2 linked regions of the Prosthecomicrobium sp. N25 genome follow. The main gene of each other region encodes a partner of the protein of the gene in region 2 in a complex. Links are inferred from orthologs where the notes say so. Each region holds a gene or a part of one and is shown on either strand. Other genes may lie near its edges. The genes, in order: trxA and trxB.

What was found.
Region 1: the proteins of trxB (region 2) and trxA are in contact, whole or in part, in a crystal structure (PDB 1F6M), measured with the Escherichia coli proteins. The link is inferred for Prosthecomicrobium sp. N25 from one-to-one orthologs.

What each region holds. Positions count from the first base shown.
Region 1 is NZ_JBBCAT010000001.1:643,597-658,832, forward strand. Bases 5,375-8,069 are described here. They hold trxA (thioredoxin), read right to left. Parts: upstream 7,037-8,069; coding sequence 6,713-7,036; downstream 5,375-6,712. Other genes in these bases: WBG79_RS03025 (hypothetical protein), read left to right, coding at 5,375-5,838; grpE (nucleotide exchange factor GrpE), read right to left, coding at 5,892-6,542; addA (double-strand break repair helicase AddA), read right to left, coding at 7,156-8,069. Outside these bases: WBG79_RS03005 (phospholipase D-like domain-containing protein), read left to right, coding at 1-612; WBG79_RS03010 (hypothetical protein), read left to right, coding at 695-1,549; WBG79_RS03015 (methyl-accepting chemotaxis protein), read left to right, coding at 1,527-3,377; WBG79_RS03020 (GtrA family protein), read right to left, coding at 3,387-3,827; more of WBG79_RS03025, read left to right, coding at 3,952-5,374; more of addA, read right to left, coding at 8,070-10,674; double-strand break repair protein AddB, read right to left, coding at 10,671-13,841; WBG79_RS03050 (nucleotidyltransferase family protein), read right to left, coding at 13,880-14,614; tRNA (adenosine(37)-N6)-threonylcarbamoyltransferase complex ATPase subunit type 1 TsaE, read right to left, coding at 14,645-15,236. UniProt on the Escherichia coli protein: Participates in various redox reactions through the reversible oxidation of its active center dithiol to a disulfide and catalyzes dithiol-disulfide exchange reactions.
Region 2 is NZ_JBBCAT010000003.1:299,087-305,005, forward strand. Bases 1-2,823 are described here. They hold trxB (thioredoxin-disulfide reductase), read left to right. Parts: upstream 1-845; coding sequence 846-1,802; downstream 1,803-2,823. Other genes in these bases: WBG79_RS20535 (mitochondrial fission ELM1 family protein), read left to right, coding at 1-836; WBG79_RS20545 (LysR family transcriptional regulator), read left to right, coding at 1,839-2,729. Also shown: protein-methionine-sulfoxide reductase catalytic subunit MsrP, read right to left, coding at 3,237-4,193; WBG79_RS20555 (elongation factor G), read right to left, coding at 4,341-5,919.

The sequences.
Region 1 (15,236 bases), on a different replicon or contig from region 2:
TCCACCGGCGAGGAACTGCCGCTCGACGCGATCTTCGCCGGCACGGCCGCCCACCGTCCCGGGTCAGCGCTCGCCCGGGCCGTCCCCTCCGGGCCGGACCAGCACCTCGAATGCACCCATCGCATGATCCTCGGGGCGCTCTCCGTGGCCCGCGAGCGGGTCCTTGTCGCCTCGCCCTACTTCCTCCCCGACCGGCGGCTGGTCGCCGCCTTCGCGATCGCGGCCGGGCGCGGGGTCCGGGTCGACATCGTCCTGCCCGGCGAGAACAACCTCCGCCTCGTCGACAGCGCCATGCAGGCCCAGCTCGACCAGATTCTCGCCGGTGGCTGCCGGGTCTGGCGGTCCACCGGCCGGTTCGACCATGCCAAGCTGATGGCCGTCGACGACGCCTGGGCCTATGTCGGTTCCTCCAACCTCGACCCCCGCAGCCTGCGCCTGAACTTCGAGATCGACCTGGAGGTCTACGATCCGGCCCTCGCCGCCTGGATCGCCCGCCATGTGCTCGACCGGATCGCCACGGCCGAAGAGATGACCCGCGAGGGGCTCGCGGCGCGGCCCTTCCTGCTCCGGCTGCGCGACCGGACCGTGTGGCTCGCCTCACCCTACCTCTGACAGTGGTAACGGTTCGTTAACCCTGCCTCCGTCACCCTGGCTCGGCCCGGACCCGAGGCCGGGCGGTTCGGGAGCCTCGCCGATGGCGGAAACGGTTTGGCGCATGGAGCGCAACGCCAAGGCGCGAGCGCGCCTCGAGCGCAGCCTTCCGGCGGTCTTCCCCGCGCGGGTGCTCGCCTTCGCCCTGTCCCGCCCCTTCGTGCCGCCGACCCCGCGGCTCGCCGTCGAATCCTACTGGCGCCACCATCCCCTGCGCGCCGACGCGCTGGCGCGCGCCCTGGCGGCTCGCACCGGCGCCCCCGAAGGCTGGACCTGGCGGATCGGCCTCGCGGGGCTGCCGGACACCTTCCGGGCCCCGCCCGCCCCCTGGCGCGAGCCCGCCCATGCGGTCGAGCCTGGCCGGTGCTGCGTCTGCGGGGCCGCGGTCTACCGCCTCGGCTGGCATCGCGACCTCTGGGGCGACGGACGCCTCAACCGCGTCGCCCGCTGGCACAGCTGCTGCGTCGCCGCCTGGAAGCTCTGGACCGCGCCCGTCGGGGCGCTCGACGCCCTCAAGCTGCGCCAGCGCCGGCGCTGCGCCGAGACCGGCGGCCGCCTCCTGCGCGGCGCCGAGGTCGACCACCGCGTCCCGCTCTTCGCGGTCTGGCGCGACCACCGCGACAAGCCCTGGCCGGACCTCCTCGACTATTGGGGCGTCCCCAACCTCGCGGTCGTCAACCGCACGGCCCATGCCGGCAAGACCGCCTCGGAGGCGACGCAGCGAGCCCTTCATCGGGGGTCCCGAAACGATACAACTCACGATTCGCAGGGCTGTCATGACACTGCCGTCACGAAACACCCGCGAAACAGACCTCCTTTATTAGCGGAAGCTTCGGAACTCGTTGCCGCAGTCGGCGCTCGGGGCAAAGGACATCATGATCGAATTCGCGAGCGGTGAAATCCTGCGCGGCCCTGCCGCGGTGCTCAGGAGCGCCCTCGCCAAGAACGGCAAGTGGGCCTCCGGCGTCGCCGCCGTGGCCGGCTTCGTGGCCGATGTCCTGCAGCCGGTCGCGCCCTTCGCCGCCTATGTGTTCCTGCTCGGCGCCGTGGCCTGCCTCGTCCTCGCGACCGTCCTGTTCGCGCGCCTCCTCGCGGCCGACCGGGCCGCCCCGGCCCTGGTCTTCGCCCTTTTCGTGACCGTCGTCTCGGGCGGCCTCTGGCAGATGCAGCGGGCCGAGGCGGCCGAGGACGGTGTGGTGGCCAGCGTGGTCCCTGCCGTCGCCGACCTGCAGCGCCGCCTCGGCCTCGTCGCCGCCGACGTGGCCTCCGTCAGGCAGACGGTCGAGGGCGTGGCGGAGCGCGTCGCCCGCATCGAGGAGGGCGTCGGCGCCGCCGCCGGCTCCGTCGAGGGCCTCAAGGCCTCCGCCGAGACCACCGGTCAGATCGTCCGCCACGCCGCTGCCGCGACCGATCGCGTCGAGACCCGGGTCGCGGCCGTCGCCGAGAGCCAGCGGCGGGTCGAGGAGACCGCCCGGTCGAGCGCCGAGCGCGCCGCCCGCAGCGCCGACAAGATCGCCTCGGTCGCCGACCGGCTGACCACCTCGATCGACGACATGACCCGCAGCTTCCAGGCGCTCTCCCAGGCCGGAGGCCTGGTCGCGGATCCGAAGACCGCCGCCGAGATCTACCATAACGCCCGGCTGACGGAGTCCCGCGGCGACGCGCTGGCGGCCCGCCGGGCCTACCTGCAGCTCGCCGCCCTCGACCTCGACGCCGTCGACACCTGGTCGCGCCTCGCCGCCCTCGTGCGCGTGCAGGACGGCCGTGCCGGCGCCCGCGAAGTCTTCGCGAATTTCGCCGGCCGCGCTGCCAGCCCCGCCTACGAACTCGTCTCCGCCTCGCTCTACGACGATGCCGAGCGCCGCCGCCGGGTCGAGATGTTCGTCGCGGCCCATCCGGACTACGGCCCGGGCTGGTACATGCTCGCCGACGAGGTGTCCGAGGCGCGCCTCGGCAGCCAGACCATCGCCGAGAAGCGCCGCGAGCGCGACAGCCTCGCCCGCTTCCTCGACGGCGACGAACGCGGCACGCTCGCCCGCCGGTTCCTCGACCGCACCATGCTGGCCGACTGGCTCGACTCCGCCCGGCGCCGCAAGCGCGCCCTCGACGCGCTCCTGGAAACCCAGCAGGTCGAGCCGCGCGCCATCTTCACCCGTAGCGGCAACGACTGGTCGGTCTATGTCCAGCTCCCCGAACCGGCAGTCGGCTTCGCGTACCGGCTCGGCGAGAGCGGCGCCTTCGTGCAGGCCGGCCCCGGCTTCGGCACGGATCCCCGCACCGGCCGGCCGATGCCGAACACCAACATCTCCATCGTCCCGGGCGCGGAGCCGAAGGCCATCGAGGTGACCTACCTCGACCTGCGCGGCCAGGAGGCCGGGCCGTTCCGGATCCCCTTCGATCCGATGGCGGCCCTGGTCGGCCAGCAGAAGCAGGCGCTCGAGATGACCAAGGGCTCCTGGATCGCCTTCCGCGACTACAACGGCCTGCTCGTCTATACGAGCCACCTCGTCAGCTACCGCTGCACCATCGCCAAGGCCACCTACGGGCTCGACAGCCAGCCCGTCGACAAGGCGATCGAACTGCCCCCCTGCGACCCGAAGGACCCCTTTTCGGTCCCCGCGCCCGAAAAGACCTACTTCAAGGTCCCTCCCGCAACCCGCTCCATGACCGTCCGCCTCCAGTTCCGCGACGGCTCCATCGCCGAGTCGACCATCGCGCGGCGCTGACGCGCCGCCTCAGTCCTCCGCCCGGAACGCGAAGCGCGCATAGCCCGCATACGTGAAGGCCATGGCGGCCAGCGAGCCCGCCACCAGCGCCGCCACCGGCGCGAGCCCGGGCACGGCCAGGAGCGCCGCCGCGTAGACGAGGTAGTTCAGCCCCGCGCCGGACGCCGCGACAATGCCGTAGCGGGCGCCCTCGCGCGCCAGCGCCGCCGCCCCCCGCGACGGGGCCCGGAACGTCAGGCTGCGGTTGAGGAGCCATGTGGCCGCGACGGCGATCGGGGCCGACAGCGCCCGCGCCGAGAAGGGGTCGAGCCCCGCCCGCGCGGTCAGCAGCCAGAGCAGGCCGGCATCGATCGCGAACCCTGCCCCGCCGGTCGCCCCGAAGGCCACGAGCCGCCGCAACGTCGGGCCGATCGGCCGGGATGCGGCCGGACTGTTGCTGACAGGTACCACCCGGGCCCCTCCACGTCTTCGGCACGCCCGCCGAGCCGGCCCGCGCCATTCCGGTTTACCCTATCTTCACGGCCTTAATGTCGAGTAACTCCAACACGTTCCGCCTGCCTCGCGAAGGGTCCCCATGGCCACGATCACGTCGAGTCCGGCCCGTCCGGTCGGCAGGGCGCGCGCCGACTACGGGCTCGCGCTCCTCGCCTGGCTGGCGATCGGCCTCGCCTTCGCGGTCCTGCGCCTGCCCGAACTCGCGCTGCGCGGCACGGCCGACACCGACAGCCTGATGCGCCTCGTCGAGGTGCGCGACTATCTCGCGGGCGCCGCCTGGACGGACCTGCGGCAGCCCCGGCTCGATCCGCCCGCGGGCGTCGAGATGCATTGGTCCCGCCTCGTCGACTGGCCGATCTCGCGCATGATCCTGATCGCCGAGCCCTGGGCCGGCCGCGCCGGGGCCGAGACGCTCGCGCTCGCGCTCTGGCCGGTGCTGGTGCTCGGGCCCTACCTCCTCGCCCTCGTCGCGCTCTGCCGCCGCCTGCTCGGGGCCGAGGCGACGCTGACCGCGCTCGCCTTCGGGATCTTCGCCGCGCCCGCGCTCGCCATGATGATGCCGGGCAACATCGACCATCACGGCGTCCAGCTCGCGCTGTCGGTCGCGCTCCTCGCCGCCGCGAGCCGGCTCGACCGGACGCCCGCGCTCGGCGCCGCCGCCGGCGCGATCGCGGCCGTCATGCTGGCGGTCGGGCTCGAGACCCTGCCGGTGGTGGCGGTGGCGGGCGCCGTCATCGCGCTCGCCTGGGCCCTCGAGCCGGCGCGCTTCGCGGAAGGCGCCCGGGGCTTCGGCCTCGCCTTCGCGGCCGGCATGGCCCTTCAGCGCATGACCGCCGCCCCGACCTCGGCCTGGCTCGCGACGGACTGCGACGTCGCCTCTCTGCCCTACGTCGCCGCCGCCCTGATCGCCGGCGCCGGGCTGGCGGGCCTCACCCTGATGGCCCCGCAGAGCCGCCTGTCCCTGCGCCTGGCCGCGCTCGGCGCGCTCGGCGCCGTGGCGCTCGCCGCCGTCATCGCCAGCGCCCCGGCCTGTCTCGCCGGCCCCTATGCGGAGGTCGACCCGCGCATCGTGCCGATCTGGCTCGACCTCGTCGCCGAGGCCCGCAACGTCCGCCAGCTCGCCGTCGAGGCGCCCGCCGAGCTCCTGCGCTACTTCGCGGTCCCGCTCCTGGCCCTCGCCGTGACGCTCCTCGCCTGGCGCCGGGCCGGCGCGCCGGACCGCTTCGCCTGGGCGCTCGTGGCGGCGGTGCTCGCCGTCTCGGTCGCCCTTTCGGCCTGGCAGGTGCGGGCGGCGATCTTCTCAGCCGCCTTCGCGGTGCCGGCCCTGGTGCTCCTCGTGCTCGCCGCCCGCCGCTTCGGCGAGGCGCGCGGGCCGGCGCTCGCCACCGGGATCCTGATCGCGGCCTACCTCGTGCCGAACCAATACCTGATCACGCTCGCCCCGGACGTCTACGCGGCCCTCCGGCAGCGCCTCGCCGGCGGCGATATGGCCCCGGCGCCGGTGTCCGCCCTCGCCAACGAGGGGCAGCGGCTCTGCGTCGATCGCCGGAGCTTCGCGACCCTGGCGGGATTGCCGAAGGGCGTGGTGCTCGCGCCCACGAACCTCGGCGCGGCCCTCCTGGTCCATACGAACCATGCCGCGGTCGCGGCCGCCTATCATCGGAATGCCGCCGGCATCCTGGACGCCTTCGCGGCCCTGGGCGGCACGCTGGAGGCCGCGAAGTCGATCGCGGCCCGCCGCCGGGTCGACTACCTGGCCGCCTGCCCGGACGACGACGAGACCGGCGTCATCCTGCGCCGCGACCCCGACGGCCTCCTCGCGCGGCTCATGCGGGGCGACGTCCCGCCCTGGCTGGAGCCGCTGCCCGGCGACGGACCGCTCCGGGTCTGGCGCGTGCGGGCCGAGCGCGCGGCCGTCCCGACCACACCCCCGGCGAGCCTGGCCGAGCTTCGGGGCACGCAGTAGACACGAAAAAGGGGCGGATCGCCCGCCCCCTCCGCCCTCCGGCCCGTCGGCCGTCAGGCCGTCTTGTCGACCGTCGCGCCGGGCTCGGCCGCCTCGGGGGCCGGAGCCGCGCCCTTGGGCCCGCCCTTGGATACGCCGACGAGCGCCGGGCGGAGCACCCGGTCGCCGATCACATAGCCCTCCTGCAGGACCTGCACGACCGTGCCGGATGGCACCTCGGCGTTGGGGATCTCGAACATGGCCTGGTGCAGGTGCGGGTCGAAGCGGCTGCCCATCGGGTCGAGCTTGCGCACCCCGTGCTTCTCCATGGTGCGCGTCAGCTCGCGGCCGGTCATATCGACGCCGTCGACGAGGGCCTTCAGCCCGCCTTCCGCGCCCTCGCGCAACTCGGCCGGCAGCGCCGCCAGGGCGCGGGCGAGATTGTCCGCCACGCCCAGGAGCTCGCGCGCGAAGCTGGTCACCGCGTAGTCTCGCGCGTCCTTGACCTCCTTCTCGGTCCGGCGTCGCAGGTTCTCCATCTCGGCGAGCGTGCGCAGCACCTTGTCCTTGAGTTCGGCATTCTCGGCGGCGAGCTGCCCGGCCGCATCCGCGCCGGCCTGCGCCTCGGCCTGGCCCGACGCGCTCGCGCCGGCCACCGCGTCCGCGCGGGCAGCCGCGGCGGCCTCCGCCTGCGCCGCGGCGGTGGAACGGGTCTCGTCAGTCATGGCGTCCTCGGATCATTGGGGAAGGTGGAACGGGTCGGCCTCGATTTGGCGGTTCCCGCGCCCGAAATCAAGCGCGCCGCGCGCCCCGCGCGCGGCGGAGACCGGGTCGCGCGAACGAAAACGCCCCGGCCGAGGGGCCGGGGCGTCCACCTGCCGAGCTGTCGGCACCGTCACGCGATGTTGTTCTTGATCCACTCGACCATCTTGCCCTTCGGGTAGGCGCCGACCAGGTTGGCGGCCGGCTTGCCGTCCCGGAACAGGATAAGGGTCGGAATCGAGCGCACCCCGTAGCGGACCGCCGTGTTCGGGTTGTCGTCGATGTTGAGCTTGGCGACCTTCAGGCTGCCCGCCATCTCGCCCGAGATCTCCTCGAGCGCGGGGGCGATCGTCCGGCACGGGCCGCACCACTCCGCCCAGAAGTCGACCAAGACCGGCTCGCCGGACTTCAGCACGTCGGACTCGAAGGAGGAATCGGTGGTCTTCTCGGTCGCCATGGGATTGCCTTTCCGGTCGGGGCCGTGGGCGCCCGTGTTGTCGGGGGAATGGCGCGAAGGTAGGAACGGCCGTCCGACCCGTCAAGGCAACAGCCCTGCCGCGCGGGCGGGACGGATCGTCACGAAACGGCGAGCTTGCCGAGCATTTCGGCGAGCTCGCCGGGCGGGATCTCGGTGAGGCGCGGCCCGGCCGTCCACAGGATCGCGGCGCGGATCCGCCGGCCGGGGAAGAGATCGGCGAGCAGCCGGCCGTAGACGGCCATCTGAGCCACATACTCGCGCGGAATTCCGGCCGAATCGGTCGGCGGCCGCCGGTTGGTCTTGAAGTCGACCACCAGCACCTCGCCGTCGTCGACCGCCAGCCGGTCGATCTGCCCGGAGACGGCGAGCGGCCCGTCGGGTCCCTGGACCGTCCCGACGATCGCCACCTCGGCGCGTGACCCCGGCCGGAACGCCGCCGCGAAGGCCGGCGCCTCCAGAACCGCCAGGACCTCCCCGGCCACCCCGGCGGCGCCGTCCTCGGCGAGTTCGGGCATGACGTACCGGACGAAGCGGACGGCCGCCGCCTGCCGTTCCGCCGGCGCCATGTCGGGCAGAACCTCCAGGAGCTTGTGGACCACCCGCCCGCGCCGCATCTCGGTCGATTCGGGAGCGAGCGCCGCCTCGAAGGCGCTGGTCGCCGGAAAGGCCGGCAGGCCGTCCTTCGCCTCGATCTCCGCGAGCGCCCTGGACGGCCGGAGCAGGCCGAGGCTCCGCTCCGGCGTCGCCGGCTCGTGGAGCCACGGCGGCACGAGCGGCAGGGCGGGAGCCTCGCCGGCCGCAGCCTCCGGTTCCGCGGCGACCGGCGGTCGCGTGCCGCTCCGCCAGCGTCGCGCGACGACCTGGCCCTCCGCCGCGACCGCCTCGGCCTCGTCCGCCAGGGCCCGCTCGATCGAGCGGTACCAGCAGGCCTCGTCGAGCGGCCGGCCGCCCTGATGGGCGGTCACGTAGAGCCGGTCCGCGGCCCGCGTCATGGCGACATAGAGGAGCCGCCGGTACTCCTCCTCGGCCTCCCGCCGCCACCCGTCCAGGGCCTCCAGGATCCGGCCCGACTTCGTCTGCCGCGAGGGACACCAGACCGGGACCGGCACCGCCCCGGGCACCCCCGGGATCGGCAGGGCCAGGATCTTGGGCTCGTGCCCGGAACTGACCGGCTTGGAGCCGCCGTCGACCAGGAAGACGACCGGCGCCTCCAGCCCCTTGGCGCCATGGACCGTCATGACGCGCACCTCGTCGCGCGCCTCGTCCATCTCGCGCTTGATCTCCGGCGGCGCCGCCTCCAGCGCATGCAGGAAGCCGGCGAGGCTCGGCGCCTCCACCCGGTCGTGGGCGAGCGCGGCGGCCAGGAACTCCTCGATCACGTCCTCCGCCTCCGGTCCGAGCCGCTCGACGAAGCGCCGCCGCGCCCCGTCGGCCGACAGGATGCCGGCGAAGAACTCGAAGGGCGGGACGAGGTCGGCCCGCCGCCGCCAGGCCTTCAGGCGTTCGGCCGTCTCGGCGAGGACCGTGTCCTCCGCGGCGAGCCGGAACAGAGCCTCCTGCAACCCCTCCCGCCGCTGCCGCGCGGCCGCCACCCGGTAGAGCCGCTCATCGTCCCACCCGAACAGAGGGCTCTTCAGCACCGCGGCCAGCGACAGGTCGTCCTGGGGCAGCAGCATCACCCGCCCGAGCGCCATCAGGTCCTCGACCGCGATATGCTCGGTGAGCACCAGCCGATCGGCCCCCGCGACCGGGATGCCGGCCTCCTTCAGCACCCGGTTCATGGCCTCCACGAAGGCCCCGCGCTTGCGCACGAGCACCAGGATGTCACGCGGGCGGACGCACCGGCCCGTGCCCTCCAGCCGAAAGTCCGGCGCCGTCAGGGCCGCGATCTCGTCGCGGATGCGCCGGGCCAGCCGCAGCGGCGGCGCCTCCACATGCATCAGGTCCATGGGCAGGGACCAGTCCTCGGGCTCCTCGACCCTGACCGGCTCGACCACCGGCCAGATCTCGACGAGCCCCGGGTCGTCGCGGCGCACCGCCACGTGGTCCTGCCAGCCGCCATCCTGGGTCACGCCGGCCCGCAGGGCGGGGCTCGCGAAGACGCGGTCCACCGCCGCCAGCACATCGGGGGTGGAGCGGAACGACAGGTCGAGCGTCACCGGCTCGAACGTGGCCGAGGCCGACCGCGCCCGTGCCAGGAAGAAGCTCCGGCTCTCGCCGAATTCCCGCGGCGAGGCGCCCTGGAACGAGTAGATCGACTGCTTCTCGTCGCCGACCGCGAAGATGGTGCGCCGGCGCGGCCGGGCGCCCTCGCCGGCGAAGAACTCGTCGGCGAGCTGGCGCACGATCCGCCACTGGCGCGGGCTCGTGTCCTGCGCCTCGTCGACCAGGATGTGGTCGATCCCCTGGTCGAGCTTGTACTGGACCCAGGCCGCCGCGTCGGAGCGCGCCAGGAGCCTGGCGGTCCGGCCGACGAGATCGTCGAAGTCGAGCGCGCCGCGCGCCTGCTTGGCCCGCTCGTAGTCGGCGATGACCGCGTTGCCGAGCACGATCAGCGCGCGCGAGGCCGCAAAGGCCCTGAGGCCGGCGGTCCGGTCCGCCAACCCCTCGAGCCGCGCGATCTCCCGCTCGAACATCTCCACGAGGCCCGGGATCGCCTGCTGCACCGCCTTGGCGGCGAGGCTCTTCGCCTGCCGCGGCTCGCCGTCCTTGCGGAAGAAGGCGTCGCGCCAGGCCGCCCGCCCGTCCGCGCTGTCGGGCGCCGCCGCGCCGGCCTCGAGCTTGTCGGCGAGGTCCTGGCACTTCGGTCCGCTCCGGCGCAGTTCCGTGACGAGCCTCGCCAGGACGCCGCCGGCGAGCTCCGGCGAGCGGGCGACCGCGGCGTCCACGGCCACGATGCTATCGCCCGGCGCCACGCCGAGCGCCCCGGCGACCGCGTCCTCCAACCTGCGGCCCGTCGATTCGGCGGCCAGCAGCGCCTCCTGCATCAGGTCGCGCCGGGCCACCACCTCGTCGAGGGCCGACAGGAACCCGTCCTCGCCGGCCGCTTCCATGGCCTGCGCGAAGGCGGCCGCCAGGGGGCTTCCCGGCGGCGCCTCCGCGGCGCGCACCAGCACGCCGTCCCGCGCCCTGCGCACGAGGTCGAGCGCCCCGCCCTCGTCGAGGATCTCGAACTGGCCGGCGAGGTCCGCCTCGAGCGGGAACTGCTGCAGGACGCGCTCGCAGAAGGCGTGGATGGTCTGGATCTTGAGCCCGCCCGGCGTCTCGATCGCCTCGGCGAAGAGCCGCCGCGCCCGCCGCCGCTCCGCCTCGTCCGGCACGACCCCGGTGACCGCCTCGATGGCCGGGCCGATCGCCTCGTCGGGTGCGGTGGCCCAGGCGGCGAGTTCCTGGAACACCCGGTTCGACATCGTCGCCGCCGCGGCCTTGGTGAAGGTCAGGCAGAGGATGCGCGAGGCCGGCGTCCCGGCGAGCAGGATCCGCATCACCCGGCGGCTCAGCACCCAGGTCTTGCCCGATCCGGCATTGGCCGAGACCCAGGCCGACGCGGACGGGTCCCCCGCGATCCGCTGGCGCCGCCGGGTATCCTCCGGCACCGCGACGATGCGCGCGCTCATTCCTCGCCTCCCTGGCCGGCCGCCCATTCCTTGACGCGGGCGAGGTGGTCGTAGGGTCCGTCGATCCGCCGCGAGAACTGGATCCGCGGCCGCGACGGATAGCCCTGGCCGGGCCTGCGGTAGAGCGCGACGAGGCCGATGAGCTTGGCGAGCGCCGCCTCGGCGAGCTCGTCGGGCGTCGGCGGCACCTCGCCCCTGGCCGGCTTCCCGGCCGCCAGCCGCGCTTCGCCGCCCTCGCCCGAGCCCGAGAGCTTGACGTAAAGCAGGTCCGACACCGTCCGGCCGGCGAGATCCGCCCCGAAGGCGCCGGCCCTCACCATCGCGGCCTCGAGCGGCAGCTGCGGCGCGAGCAGGACCTTCACCTGGCGGGTGCTCGGCAGGGTCCCGGTCTTGTAGTCCAGGACCGCCACGCTGCCGTCCGACATCACGTCGATCCGGTCCGCCCGGCCGGTCAGCGTGAAGGGGCCGCCAGGCAGGGCTAGCTCCATCGCCTGGCGCGACTCCAGGATGCGGGCCGCCACGTCCGGGTGCCGGCCGAGCTCGAAGGCATGGAACCATCGCCCGATCCGCGCCAGCCGCGGCCGCCACAGGGCGACCACCTCCGGAAAGGCGGAGTGCGGCGCGAGCGCGTCCTCGGCGAAGCTCAGGAAGCGCTCCAGCGCGGTCTCCGCCGGCTCCGGCCGCCAGCCCTCCACGAAGCGCTCCAGGATCGCGTGCACGATCGATCCCCGGTCGCCCGCGTCGGGCGCCGCCGCGAGCGCCTCGATCGGCTCCAGCTTCAGGATGCGGCGGGCATAGATGGCATAGGGGTCGCGGATCCAGGTCTCGATCTCGGTGACCGACAGCCGGTCCGGCCGGGCCTCGAGGGGCGGCACCGGCGCGGGCCGCGCCACCGGCCGCGGCCTCGTGACCGCCGGGCGGTCGAGATCGCGCGCGAGGCCGAGCAGCCGTTCGCCCCGCGCCCGCATGGCCGAAAGCGTCGCTCGGTCGACGACGGCGGTCAGCCGCTGCAGCCAGCGCGACGGCACGGTCGGCGCGCCGCCGGACCGCACGGCCCGGGCGAGAATTACCTCCCGGGCCCCGATTCCCTGGGCGAAGTCGTGGGCGGCGAGGCCGATCCGGCGCTCCGGCGGCTCCAGGCCGAGGTCGCCCTTCATGGGCCGGGACAGCCAGGGGTCGCTGCGCGCCGAGGCGGGCCAGGTGCCCTCGTCGAGCCCGGCGAGGATCAGACGGTCCACCGACTGCAGCCGCGCTTCGAGCGGCCCCCAGATGGCGAGCCGCGCATCCGCGCCCGCCCGCCGCCGGACCGGCTGCGGACCGATCAGGGCCTCGAAGACGGGCGGATAGTCGCGCCCGCCGATCTCCATCCGGTTCTCGGTGTCCCGGCACGCGGCGACGAGCCCGGCGAGCGCGGACGCGAGCGCCTCCCCGGCCTCGCCCTCGAAGAGCCGCGCGTCCGACCCCTCCTCGTCCGCAGCCGCGGCCCGGACGGCTTCGGCATGGGCGCCGGCGAAGTCCGCGAGCGGATTGAGGCCGGGCGCGAGCGCGAGGGCCTCGAGGCCACCGAGCGCGTCCGTGAGCCGGTCGAGCAGGTCCTCGGCCGCCGCCCAGTCGGCCTGCTGCAGGTTCAGGCGCGCGGCCGGCTGGCTGCGGACGCGTGCCCCCGCGTCGTGGCGCGCCTGGTCGAAGGCCTCCCGCAGGCCGGCCGAGCCCGAGCGGGGACGCGGGCCGCGCAGGCAGGCGAGCTCGAGCGCCCGTGCCGCCCCGCGCGCCGCGGCCCGCGGAAGGCCGAAGGCGGCCAGCGGATGCTGCAGCAAGGCCACCAGGGTGACGGGCGCGAAGCCGCCGGTCGCCGTCTCGGCGACGAGCCGCGCCAGTACGGTGGGCGGCGTCGACAGGAGCGGCACGCCCGCCGAATCGTCGACCGCGAGGCCCCAGCGTCCCAGTTCCGCCGAGACGCGGCGGGCGAGATCCCGGTCGGGCGTCACCAGCGCCGCGGTCCGGCCTTCATCGGCCAGCGCCTCCCGGAGCGCCACCGCGATCGCCAGGGCCTCCTCACTGTCCGATCGCGCCTCCACGAGCGACACGCCCTCGAAGGCCGCGCCGAGGCCCCCGGTCGGACGGACCTCCCGGGCGAAGTCCTTCCAGGTCTCCGTCGTCCCGGCCGGCTTCAGGGCCTCGGACACGGCGCGCGCCCGGAGCCGCAGGGCGGCGGACGGCTCGGGGTCGAGGTCGTCCACGCCGTCGCGGTCGATCCCGAGCCGCGCCAGCAGGAGCTTCAGGCCGTATTGCGGGTGTCCGGGCACCGGGCGACGCTCGGGGTCGTCCGGCGCCCCGATGGCGGCCCAGGACTCCGCGTCGAGGTCGCGGTCGAGGCCGGGCAGCACGACCGCACCCTGGGGTAGGCGGGCGATGGCGCGAATGAGGTCGGCGGTCGCAGGGATCGAGCCGGTCGAGCCGGCCACGATCATCGGTCCGGCCGGCGGATGCTCCGCGAGCCGGCGCGCCTCCTCGCGGATCAGGCGGTTGCGCCGCTTCGCCGGATCGACGAGGCCGCGCTCGGCCAGCACCGCCGGCCAGGTCTCGGAGACGATCTCCAGGAACCTCAGCGTCAGCGCCCAGAAGCCCGCGTGGTCCTCCGGCACGATCGACGAGAGCCGGCTCCAGTCGGCCGCCTCGGTCTCGACCTGGTCGAGGAGCGCCAGGAGCGCGCGGGCGAGATGGACGGCCTCCGCGGGCGAGGCCGGTAAGGTCGGGGAGGCCTCGGTCACCGGATTGACGAGCAGGCCCGCCACCTTCGACGACCAGGCGGCGACCAGCCGCGAGAGCCCGAGCAGGCGCGCCACGCCGTCCATCTCGGGCGTCAGGTCGCGCGCGAAGGCGGCCCGGTCGATGACGAGGCTGTCCTCGTCGAGATCGCCGAGCGGCTTGATCACCGGCAGGATTGCGGCCCGGCCGCCGAGCGCCTCCAGGAAGACCTCGCGCAGGGCCCGGGCGGCGCGACGGGTCGGCACCAGGATGGTCGCGTCGGCGAGCGCCAGCGGCCCGCTATCCCGGCCGAAGCCCGGGACGAGCCGCCCGTCCATGAGGGCCGCGACCAGGGTCGGCAGGAAGGGGCGCGACGGCGCGATGGTGAAGACGCGGGGTCTCGGGCTCGGGTCTGGCATTCGGTCTCCGCGGTCGGGCGCGATCGCGGAGGCTCCGCTCACGCCGCGCTGTGCCGGATGGCGTCCTCCGCCTCGCGGATCGCCTCGGGGGTGCCGACATGGAGCCAGATGCCGTCCATGTGCACGCCGTACAACCTGCCCGATTCGATCGCCCGGTCGAAGAGCACGTTCAGCGAGAATTTTCCCGCCGGACAGGCCTCGAACGCCGTCGGGCTCATGATCGCCACCCCGGCATAGACGTAGGGCGAGACCTGTCGTTCCAGCCGGCGTTCGAGACGGCCGAGCGGATCCATGATGAAATCCCCCGTCCCGTCGTACCCGACCGCGGTGACGGTCGGCGACAGCAGGAGCAGCATGTCCATCCGCGCCGGATCCCAGAAGTCGGCCAGGATGTCGAAATTGCTGGCCACGCCCTCGATCCAGAAGCTGTCGGAATTGTAGACGAAGAAGGGCTCGTTCCCGAGGAGAGGCAGCGCCTTGGCGATCCCGCCGCCGGTCTCCAGGAGCTTCTCGCGCTCGTCCGAGATGACGATCTCCGGCCTGCTGCGCTTGCAGACGTGCACCTCCACCAGGTCCGCGAGGTAGTGCACGTTGACCACCGCCTTCGTCACCCCGGCGGCCGCCAGCCGGTCGAGCCCGTGGTCGACCAGCGACTTGCCGGCCACCTCGATGAGCGGCTTCGGGGTGGTGGCCGTCAGCGGCCGCATGCGCTTGCCGATCCCGGCGGCGAGCACCATCGCGACGGTCGGGCGTTTCGGAGTGGTCACGGTCATGGGGATGGAAAGCGTCCTGGGCTTGGGGCGTCAGGCGCCGGGGCCCGATCGGGCGGCCTCCGGCACGCGGGCGTCATACCAGAGCTTCAACGGCCGCAAAACCTCCTCGCCGAGGATACGGCCGAGATACTCCCACAGCCTCGGGTAGTGCCGCATGTAGCCCGGCTTGCCGTCGCGCCTGAGCAGCCGCACGAACTGGCCGACCAGCCGCGTGCTGCGCTGTGCCGCCAGGATCATGTAGGCCCGCCGGAACGCGGCCGCGTCGAAGGCCGGATCCGCCGCCGCGCGCAGCGCCACGTAGTGGGCGAGCAGCTCGGCCTCGATCTCCGCCGGCACGGTGATGCGCGCGTCCTGCGCGAGCGAGGCGACGTCGTAGGCCGGGTGCCCGAGCGCCGCGTCCTGGAAGTCGAGGATCCCGAGCCGGCGCAGTCCCTCGCGCTCCGGCAGCCAGAGGATGTTGGGCGAGTGGTAGTCGCGCAGGCACCAAGTCGCCGGCCCGGCGAGGATCTCGTCGAAGAGCGGCTCCCAGACGGCGAGGAAGCTCTCCCGCTCCTCTCCCGTGGTCGGCCGGCCGAGCAGGTACGGGATGCCCCAGTCGAGCAGGATCGTCACCTCCGCGACG
Region 2 (5,919 bases):
GTCCCATCGCCCCGCCCTGGCCGGACCTGGTCGTCGCCTGCGGCCGACGCGCGATCGCCTATGCGCGGGTCGTGAAAGCCCGCGCCGGCGCCCGCACCTTCGTGCTCGTGCTGCGCGATCCGCGCACCGTCCGGCACGGCGCCGATCTCCTGTGGGTCGCCGCCCACGACCGGCGACGCGGGCCCGACGTGCTGGTCACCCCCACGGGCCCCCACCGCGTCTCCGCGGCCCGGCTCGCCGAGGCCCGGCGCTCCCCGCCGGCCTGGCTCGACCGCCTCCCCGTCCCGCGCGTCGCCGTGCTCCTCGGGGGCGGCCCCGGCCTCGAAGGCCTGGCGCCGCGCCTCGCCGCGCTCGCGCCTGAGGCCGGCTCCTTCCTCGTCACGCCGTCCCGGCGCAGTGACCCCGCCGTCCTCGAAGCGGTCCGCCGCGCCGTCGCCGGCCGTCCGAGCCTCGTGTGGGACGGCTCGGAGCCGAACCCCTATTTCGACTTCCTCGCCCACGCGGATGCGATCGTGGTTACTGGCGACAGCTTCAACATGGTCGGCGAGGCCCTGGCGACCGGCCGGCCCGTGCTGGTTCACCAGCCCACGGGATTGTCCAGGAAGCTCGAACGATTTCTGGCGGGACTCCGGGACGCCGGGCTGATACGACCATTTGAAGGACGACTCGAAGACTATACATATGCCCCCGTGGACTCGACCGTGACCGTGGCGCGCGAAGTGGCGCGCCGGATGGCGGAAGCGGATCGCGGGGGCGACGGCGTGTCGGAGTCTCGTCCCGTTCGATTGACCTCCGGCGCCGCAGACGTCACCCTGCCGCCGTCAGAGAAGCGTTAGGTTCTTCCCATGCCGTCCTCGAAGGTCCTGATCATCGGCTCCGGCCCGGCCGGCTACACGGCCGCCATCTACGCCGCTCGCGCCATGCTCGAGCCGATCCTGATCGCCGGCATCCAGCCCGGCGGGCAGCTCACCATCACGACCGATGTGGAGAACTACCCCGGCTTCGCCGATCCGATCCAGGGCCCCTGGCTGATGGAGCAGATGCGCGCCCAGGCCGAGCACGTCGGCACCCAGATCGTCTACGACCACATCGTCTCCGCCGACCTCTCCGGCCCACCCTTCCGGCTCGTGGGCGATTCCGGCGAGACCTACCAGGGCGACACCCTGGTGATCGCCACCGGTGCCCAGGCGCGCTGGCTGAACCTGCCCTCCGAGCAGGCCTTCCGCGGCTTCGGCGTCTCGGCCTGCGCCACCTGCGATGGCTTCTTCTACCGGGGCAAGGAGGTGCTGGTCGTCGGCGGGGGCAACACCGCGGTCGAGGAGGCGCTCTACCTCACCCACCACGCCTCGAAGGTCACGGTCGTCCACCGGCGCGACTCTTTCCGCGCGGAGCGCATCCTGCAGCAGCGGCTCTTCGAGAACCCGAAGATCCGGGTCGTCTGGGATTCGGAGATCGCCGAGGTCCTCGGCGGCGGCGAGCCGCTCGGGGTGACCGGCGCCCGGCTGCGCAACGTCAAGACGGGCGCGACCACCGACGTCGGGGTAGACGGGATCTTCATCGCCATCGGACATGCTCCGGCGGTCGATCTCTTCCGCGACCAGCTGCGGCTCAAGTCTTCGGGCTACATCTGGACGGCGCCCTATTCCACCGCGACCAGCGTGCCGGGCGTGTTCGCAGCGGGCGACGTGACCGACGACGTCTTCCGCCAGGCCGTGACGGCGGCCGGCATGGGCTGCATGGCGGCCCTGGAGGCGGAGAAGTACCTGGCGGGCGTCGCCGTTCACCGCGAGGCGGCCGAATAGGCCGGGCGACGCACGCAAGAGACGAGGGGGGCCGTTTTGGACTGGGACAAGCTACGCATCTTCCACGCGGCGGCCGAGGCGGGCAGCTTCACGCACGCGGGCGAGAAGCTCGACATGAGCCAGTCGGCGGTGAGCCGCCAGGTGAGCGCGCTCGAGCAGGATCTCAACGTCCCGCTGTTCCACCGGCACGCGCGGGGGCTGATTCTCACCGAACAGGGCGAACTCCTCTTCCGCACCGCTCGGGAGGTGCTGGTCAAACTGGACCAGGTCCGCTCGCGCCTCGTCGAAACCAAGGAGAAGCCGTCCGGCAGCCTGCGCGTGACCACCACGCTGGGCCTCGGCACTTCGTGGCTGACCGCGCGCATCCACGAATTCGTCGATCTCTATCCCGACGTGCAGCTCGAGCTGATCCTCGACGACGAGGAGCTGGACCTGGGCATGCGCGAGGCCGACGTGGCGCTCCGCATCCGGCAGCCCGTGCAGCCGGACCTCATTCAGCGCAAGCTCTTCACGGTCCATTTCCACCTTTACGCCTCCCAGGGCTACGTGAAGCGCTACGGCCACCTGGAGACCGTCGACGAACTGGACGAGCACCGGATCATCACCTTCGGCACCTCGGCGCCGACCTACCTGCGCGACATGAACTGGCTGGAGACGGTCGGGCGCGCGCCCGGCGGCCCGCGCAAGGCGGCCCTGCGCATCAACAGCGTCATCGCCATCAAGCGCGCGGTGGAGCGCGGAATCGGCATCGCGCTCCTGCCCGACTACCTGATCGAAGCGGGCTCGGAACTCGTCCAGCTCATTCCGGAAGCCGACGTGCCGTCCTTCGATTGCTACTTCGTGTATCCTGAGGAGATGCGCAACACGGCCCGGGTGAAGGTTTTCCGCGACTTCCTCATCTCGAAGGCGGAACGCTGGACTTATTGACGCCGGGGTCGCCTTGAAGCTCCCCCTCAAACATGATGAGAGCCGAGACGTATAAGAACTTCAGGGGATCGGCCAGAAATATTTCAGTTGTTCGGCATACCCGAGAAGAAGGCACGCCTCCCTCGTCTGTACACACAGTCTCCATGATGCATGTGACGGAGACAAAGGACGAGCGGCGCTGCATGTAGTATATTCGTATTCCGTGAATGTAAGCTATCGATCCAGTATCATATGAATTAGACGATACTGAATTCTTGGTTCCCCTGAACCGAAATGGCTTGCCCGTCCCGCAGGGGGCAGAAGAATGGACGCTAGGTCAACTTCCCAGTTGATTGTTTGTTAAGAACTTCGGTACAAGGTACGAACGTCACCAAGGGTCACCCACTCTCGGTTGACGGTTCTCCCCTCTGGATCAATCGCCTCTTGCGAGGCCACTGGACCGGATCGAGTGCTCCTCGATCCGGTCTTTTTTCCAAAGCGCCTGCGGCATTCGCGGCTGGCCGCCGCTCACATGAAGAGGTTTTCGCCCTTCATGTCCTTGTAGAGGCCTGCGACCCACTCGCCGTACCCGTTGTAGAGCAGCGTCGGCACGCGGTCGCCCGTGTGCAGCACCCGCTCATGGGACTGGCTCCAGCGCGGATGCGGAACCTCCGGGTTGACGTTGGCCCAGAAGCCGTACTCGCTCGACTGAAGCTGCTCCCACATACCCTTGGGCCGCTCGGCCGTGAACTCGAAGCGGACGATGGACTTGATCGACTTGAAGCCGTACTTCCACGGCACGGCCAACCGGATCGGCGCCCCGTGCTGCTTCGCGATCGGCTTGCCGTAGGCCCCGACGGCCAGGAACGCGAGGTCGTTCGCGGCCTCCGCCATGGTCAGCCCCTCGACGTAGGGCCAGGGGTACATAAACAGCCGACGCTGACCGAAGGCCATGTCCTTGTCCAGGAAGGTCTCCATCCGGAGATACTTGGCGCCGGAGGTCGGCTTGGCGAACTCGATCAGCTTGGCGATCGGGAAGCCCGTCCACGGGATGGTCATGGACCAGGCCTCGACGCAGCGATGCCGGTACAGCCGCTCCTCGATCGGCATCTTGGCGACCAGCTCCTCGAAGTCGAGCTTGATCGGCTTCTCCACGAGGCCGTCGATCGTGACCGTCCAGGGCTTCGTCTTCAGCTTCTGCGCCGCCGACGCGATGCCCTTCTCGGTCCCGTATTCGTAGAAGTTGTTGTAGTTGCCGTTGACGTCCTCGGGCGTCAGCGGCCGGTCGAGCTTGAAGGCCTCGTTGCGCTGCGCCGGGAAGCGCTTGGCGAAGGCATCCTCCTGCGCCAGCGCCGGGGCCGGCAGCAACCCGGAGGCGCCCGCGGCTCCCAGGAGGCCGAGCATCGCCCGCCGGTCCAGGAACAGCGCCTCCGGCGTGGCTTGCGATTCGGGTATCTCCCAACCCTTGCGGCGGATCACAGGCATGACTTCGCTCCCCGGACGGATGACCGGTGAGGAGAATTGGTCGCCGCCGCCCGCCCGGCAAGACACGACCGCGTCAACGTCCCGTGACTGATCACCCCGCGCGAGGCCGCGGGCGGAGCGGGGCTCCGCCCGCCGAGCCTCCCGGCGTCAGGCCGCGTGCGCGGCCTTCGCGCGTTCCAGGATCTTGGCCGCGAGATGACCTGTCAGTTCGGCCAGATGCTCGAAGCGGGCCCGGTAGCTGCCGACCCCGGCGGTCGCCGAGCGCAGCTCGACGATCAGGTTGTGCATCTCCGACTGCGGGATCAGCGCCTGCACCACGTCCCAGCCCGCCCAGCCCGGCCGGCCGTCGAAGCCGAGGAGCTGGCCGCGCCGGCCCGTGACGATCTGGTTGATCCGCGAGGTCGCGTCCGACGGGCAGGCGATCTCGACCCGCAGGATCGGCTCCAGCAGCACCGGCTGGCACTGCGGCAGGCCCTCGCGCATGCCGATCTGGGCGGCGGTCTTGAAGGCCTGGTCGGAACTGTCGACCGAATGGTAGGAGCCGTCGATCAGCCTGACCGACAGGTCGACGACCGGGAAGCCGTTCACCCCGTGCTTCAGGCAGTCGGCGACGCCCTCCTCGACCGCCGGAATGTAGTTGCGCGGCACCACCCCGCCCGTGATCGCCTCGGAGAAGACGAAGCCCGATCCGCGCGGCAGCGGCGCGATCTCCAGCACCACGTCGCCGAACTGGCCGTGGCCGCCCGACTGTTTCTTGTGCCGCCCGCGCACGGTCGTTTTGCCGCGGATCGTCTCCTTGTAGGGGATGGCCGGCTGCCGGGTCTCGAGCGTGACGCCGAACTTGGCCGTCAGCCGCTCGAAGGCGATCTTCAGGTGCATCTCGCCCTGCCCCTCGACCAGCGTCTCGCTGCTCACGGGGTCGTGGCTGACCCGGATCGACGGATCCTCCTCGGCGATGCGCTGCAGCGCCGTGGAGAGCTTCACCTCGTCCTTCCGGTCGTGCGGCGCCACCGCGAGCGCCATCACGGGCTCCGGCGGCTCGAGCGTCACCAGACGGGCGATTCCCGCCTTCGACGTGGTCAGCGTGTCGCCGGTATGCGCCACCTCGACCTTGGCGAGCCCCACCGTCTCGCCCGCGAGGGCCTCGCCGCGCTTGGCACTCTCCTTGCCGTTGAGCCGGTACAGGCCGGACACCCGGTCGCTCTCGCCACGCCCGTCGAACAGCACCGCGCCGTCTCCGATCTTGCCGGCCAGCACCCTGGCGACCGACATCTTGCCGCCGTGCTGGGTGTGGAAGGTCTTCACGACCTGGACGACGCCGTCGCCCCCGGCGTTGAGGCCGAGCCGGTCGGCCGTCTCGGCGACCGACGGGCAATCGTGCCGGATCGCCTTGAGGAGCCGGCTGACGCCGTTGCCGCGCTCGGCGCAGCCGATAAAGACCGGACAGATCAGCCCGTCCCGCATTTCGCGGCGCAGGTCGTCGAAGATCTCGTCGCGCGGCGGCTCGATGTCGGAAAGAAGCTCCTCCATCAGGTGGTCGTCGTAGTCCGCGATCCGCTCCAGCATCTGGTAGCGCGCCTCCACCTCGCGCGCCCGCTCGCCGTCCGGGATCGGAACGACCTCGCTCTCGGCATGCTCGCGATAGACATGGGCGCGCTCGAGCGCCAGGTCGATGTAGCCGATCGCGATGCCGTCCTTCCAGATCGGGATCTGGCGCAGCACCATC